Regions from separate parts of the Nicoliella sp. ESL1113 genome, predicted to be linked through region 2. Evidence: predicted binding sites of a transcription regulator. Region 2 holds the regulator's gene; the other holds the start of a gene.
What was found. Region 2 encodes CtsR, which represses protease genes until heat stress. Its sites were predicted from a motif close to TTGGTCAAAAAAGGTCAAANA; they were not measured.
Positions count from the first base shown of each region.

Region 1: the regulator CtsR is predicted to act here: its motif matches at 1,717-1,737, upstream of ACSYTJ_RS05595 (ATP-dependent Clp protease proteolytic subunit).

Region 1 is NZ_CP196387.1:1,291,552-1,293,998, reverse strand. Features, by position in the region: gene ACSYTJ_RS05605 (helix-turn-helix transcriptional regulator) at 1-137, shown strand, start outside; gene ACSYTJ_RS05600 (hypothetical protein) at 215-781, opposite strand; gene ACSYTJ_RS05595 (ATP-dependent Clp protease proteolytic subunit) at 1,047-1,655, opposite strand; gene ACSYTJ_RS05590 (SDR family NAD(P)-dependent oxidoreductase) at 1,864-2,447, shown strand, end outside.
Region 2 is NZ_CP196387.1:546,905-549,351, reverse strand. Features, by position in the region: gene ACSYTJ_RS02145 (ATP-dependent Clp protease ATP-binding subunit) at 1-838, opposite strand, end outside; gene ACSYTJ_RS02140 (CtsR family transcriptional regulator) at 860-1,330, opposite strand; tRNA gene ACSYTJ_RS02135 (tRNA-Pro) at 1,427-1,500, opposite strand; tRNA gene ACSYTJ_RS02130 (tRNA-Pro) at 1,538-1,611, opposite strand; tRNA gene ACSYTJ_RS02125 (tRNA-Arg) at 1,655-1,728, opposite strand; tRNA gene ACSYTJ_RS02120 (tRNA-Leu) at 1,750-1,835, opposite strand; tRNA gene ACSYTJ_RS02115 (tRNA-Gly) at 1,862-1,933, opposite strand; tRNA gene ACSYTJ_RS02110 (tRNA-Thr) at 1,941-2,014, opposite strand; tRNA gene ACSYTJ_RS02105 (tRNA-Leu) at 2,026-2,108, opposite strand; tRNA gene ACSYTJ_RS02100 (tRNA-Lys) at 2,124-2,196, opposite strand; tRNA gene ACSYTJ_RS02095 (tRNA-Val) at 2,212-2,284, opposite strand.

The sequences.
Region 1 (2,447 bases), 740 kb from region 2:
TACAAATCGAAAAGCTAGCTCGATTAGGATTTGAAATTGCTACTTTTACGTATGTCGGTGCTCTTTTTAGGGCAATTGTCCTTGACTATGGTGTTTTAATTATATTTACGTTTAAAGAAGTCAGGGGAAAAAATTAATTTTTAATATCAATTAAAAACACACCTTAGAACGGTCTTATTGACGGTTTGAAGGTGTGTTTTTATTAGATGTTAATTTAAAAATTAGTTAATGGAACTTGGATGATAGTCAGCAATACAAAATAAATGATCATTGCAATTATTAATTGATGCCAATGGGCGTGCAACGTAATTTTAAAAGCATTAGACCACTTTGCAAGATAATTACGATCGGATTGGAATTTAATGCCATGAATGGTTTGAATTGAAACGGTAGCAAACATATAGATTAAAACAATATAGCTGATATTGAAAATAATTTTGATTAGTGATCCACCAATATTGTTTAATGAAAAGTTGCTAATGATCGAACCAATTCCACCAAAAACTACCGCCGTACTAATGAAGCATAGTGCTTTAGTTATCCAAGCAATTGGGATTAATGAAAGGATTACGTAAATAATCAGAATCCTGATTAAATATGTTAAAGCCGCTATTAAAGTATAAACGGTTGGCACTGCTATTAGGGTGCTTAAATCATCAGCATTTAAAGCACTGATGATTAGGTTAGCTATAAATAATAGAACGGCTATAATTGCCCACCATTTAATTGTAGAACGAGTCACCCTTAGATTTAAGATGATTTTATCGATTATGTTTTCCATTGTTCCTCCTTGTTAAATATTAAATTAGTTATTGTACAATTTATTATGAGTATAGTATCAAAGCATTGATAAAAATGGTAGCTTATCCCTATTTCTAAGGGTGAATTACTGGGCGGATTTATGGTTACAAATTCGATTGAAAGCTTGCCAAATCAATGTTTTAACGTGTCTTATTTTCTAAGCCCCAATTTTTATAAACAAAAAAGCAGTAGCCAATTAATTGACTACTGCTTTTAAATTAATTATCCCAATTATAAGGGATTAATTATTTTTTAGTATCTTTATCTTGTTCATTCTTGCTGGTCATAATTCCATCTAGTAATCCATACTTAACGGCTTCTTCAGCAGTTAAGTAGTTATCACGATCGGTATCACGGTTAACCTTAGCAACCGTTTGGCCAGAGTTTTCGGATAAGATCTTGTTTAACATCTTTCTAGCGCTCAAGATGGATTCTGCTGCGATTTCAATATCGCTTTGCTTTCCTTGAGCACCACCAGATGGTTGGTGAATCATAACTTGGGCGTGTGGTAATGCGAAACGTTTGCCCTTAGTACCTGATGAAGCAAGTACACTGGCCATTGAAGCAGCCATCCCCATTACAATCACTTGGATATCTGACTTAACGAAGTTCATTGTATCGTAAATCGCCATTCCAGAAGTGATGACCCCACCTGGTGAGTTAATGTATAGGTAAATATCTTTATCAGAATCTTGTGCATCCAAGAATAATAATTGAGCAATAATTGAGTTTGCCATATCGTCTTCGATTGGGCCGGATAACATGATAATCCGATCCTTTAATAACCGAGAGTAAATGTCATAAGCTCTTTCGCCGTTAGCGGATTGCTCGATTACAGTTGGGATTAAGTTCATTTTAAATGTCCCCCTAAATTTTGATTTAATTTGAAAATTAGACTATTTAAATTCTATCTTAATAGTCAATGAAGGTCAAAACATTTGCCCACAAAGCGATGTATAAAATCACTGCAAATAATTGAATTATCTGCTCCGATTGACACCATTATACATCGGCTATGTTATTATTTTAAATAATGATATCACGATTGGTGGGGGAAACAACATGGAAACCGTATTGATTACTGGGGCAACTGGAGGACTTGGAATTGAATTTGCTCAATTGGCTGCTAATGATGGCCATCAACTGATTTTAGTGGGCCGTAACGCTGATAAGTTAACCCACCTGCAAAGTAAATTAGCGCAACGATTTAACGTGCCGATTAACACGATTACCGTTGATTTTAAAGATCTATCAGCTGCCCAAACCATCTTTGACCAGGTTCAATCAGCTGGCCTGACTGTTGATTATTTGATCAACAATGCGGGATTTGGTGGCCAGGGGACATTCATGGATCGTACGGGTTCACAAGATATTAACATGCTACATGTTAATGCTGAAGCCCCCACGCGGTTATTAAAATTATTTCTCCCCCAGTTTGTTAAGCGCAACGCTGGACGGGTGTTGAACGTCGCTTCGGTGGCAGCGTTGGTGCCTGGTCCGATGCAGGCCGAATATTTTGCCACTAAGGCATACTTGGCTTCGCTTGGCAACGCCGTCAGCTCTGAATTATCAGATACACAAGTAACCGTGACCACCCTGTTGCCTAGCGTAACTGAAACAGGCTTTGCTACGGCTGGAAACTTAAC
Region 2 (2,447 bases):
CTTTAATTTCTTTGATGACCTTTTTAAGCCGACTTTCAAATTCACCACGATATTTAGTTCCGGCAACTAGCGAACCCATATCAAGCATCATTAAACGTTTTTCGGCCATATCATCAGGCACTTTGCCCTGAATGATTTTTTGTGCTAAGCCTTCAGCAATTGCAGTTTTACCAACCCCTGGTTCACCAATCAATACGGGGTTATTCTTAGTGCGCCGACTGAGGATTTGGATTACCCGTTTAACTTCTTTATCACGACCAACAGTCGGATCAAGACGATCTTCTCTAGCTACTTCGGTTAAATCAGTAGCTAAAGAATCTAAGGTAGGGGTACTTCCCTTGGGTTCGTTTCGACTCTTTTGGCCAGCAAAGGAACCTTTTTTACCAGAAACCGAGCTAACGCCCATCTTTCTGAGGGTAGCCATTCTAATTGCCTTTGGAGCAGCACCTAGAGTAATAAAAATTCTGGATGATAAAATGGCATCATCACTTATTAGGGCTAATAACAAATGTTCAGTTCCAACTTTATTAGAGCCATATTTACGAGCAATCGTTCCGGCTAAAGCAAGAATATCCTTTGCCTTTGGTGAATATGGAAGGTAAGAAGAACTATCCAAGCCCTCTACATTTCCAAACCCTGTTACTCGTTCGATTTCACTTCTAATGTCTTCATCATTAATTTGAAATTGTCTCAAAACACTATAAGCAATTCCGTTAGATTCTAAGGCCAATGCTAATAGTAAATGTTCTGTTCCAACCGCTTGGTGTCTAAAATTTTTCGCTTGTCCTTGTGCAAGTACTAATACATTGCGTGCGCTGGGAGTAAATAAATTATCCATAAAATGCCTCGCTTTCTGTTTCTAATCTTCGAATCTTAAATGATTCAATACAGAAGATAGGATTTGTGATCTTAAACGATTTGCTGTTTCTATATCATTATGAATCACCAAACTATCCTTATCAATTGCAGCTAAAATAATCCTAGCCTCTTTACTGGTAAGCAATTGACTATGATACAATGTTTTAACAATTGAACCACCGTCCCTTTCGGAAATACTAGAGCCGATAATATCAAGTAACGAATCTAATACTTCTATATTATCTAGCAACTTTACTTTTTCGATTCTAATATATCCTCCACCACCACGTTTACTTTCAACAACGTAGCCGTTTTGAATTGTGAATCGAGTCTTAATAACATAGTTAATCTGTGAAGGGACAACATGAAAAAGATTAGCAACCTCTGAACGTCGAATTTCAACATGACTAGAATCAGCTAAAATCTGCTTTAAATATCTTTCAATAATATCTGAAACATTTTTTGATTGCATATCTTCATCTCATCTCTGACTAATCTTGACTAATATTATAAGAAATTCATTAGCGAAATAAAAGTATTTTGTTTATTAAATTTTAGGACAAAAAAATCGGGAAAACAAGATTCGAACTTGCGACCTCTGCGTCCCGAACGCAGCGCTCTACCAAGCTGAGCTATTTCCCGATGTTTCCCGTTTTATTTAACTGTAATTAGAACTTGATCGGGAAGACAGGATTCGAACCTGCGACCCCTTGGTCCCAAACCAAGTGCTCTACCAAGCTGAGCTACTTCCCGAAACTTACTTCTTACTACTATATATAATAGAAGAAATAAAAAATGCACCCAGTAGGAGTCGAACCTACAACCTTCTGATTCGTAGTCAGACACTCTATCCAGTTGCGCTATGGGTGCAAAATATTATTAAAATTAAAATGCCGAGGACCGGGATCGAACCGGTACGGTTATCACTAACCGCAGGATTTTAAGTCCTGTGCGTCTGCCAATTCCGCCACCCCGGCAGGCTATTTATTTTTATAAAATAAAAAGCGGAAGACGGGATTCGAACCCGCGACCCCCACCATGGCAAGGTGATGTTCTACCACTGAACTACTTCCGCACAAAAATGCCGACTAGACGATTCGAACGCCCGACCTCATCATTACTAGTGATGCGCTCTAACCAACTGAGCTAAGTCGGCAAATTGGTAAGTGCGGGCGAAGGGACTCGAACCCCCATGTCCAAAGGACACTAGAACCTAAATCTAGCGCGTCTGCCAGTTCCGCCACGCCCGCATATTAATATGAAAATGAGCCGTGGGAGGTTCGAACTCCCGACCCTCTGATTAAAAGTCAGATGCTCTACCGGCTGAGCTAACGGCTCGTGAAAATAAAAAAATGGAGGATACAGGGCTCGAACCTGTGACCTCCTGCTTGTAAGGCAGATGCTCTCCCAACTGAGCTAATCCTCCGAGGTCTCAATGCTTATTAACTTAAGCAACTATTTAATCATACTACTTAGTTAACTTAATGTCAACAGTTTTTTAATTTTTTATTTTCGCCTTTCAGCTGAAAAGCAATTACTAAAAATCAACAAAAACTAGTATATAATAAATCCACCCAAAAAGCTACCCC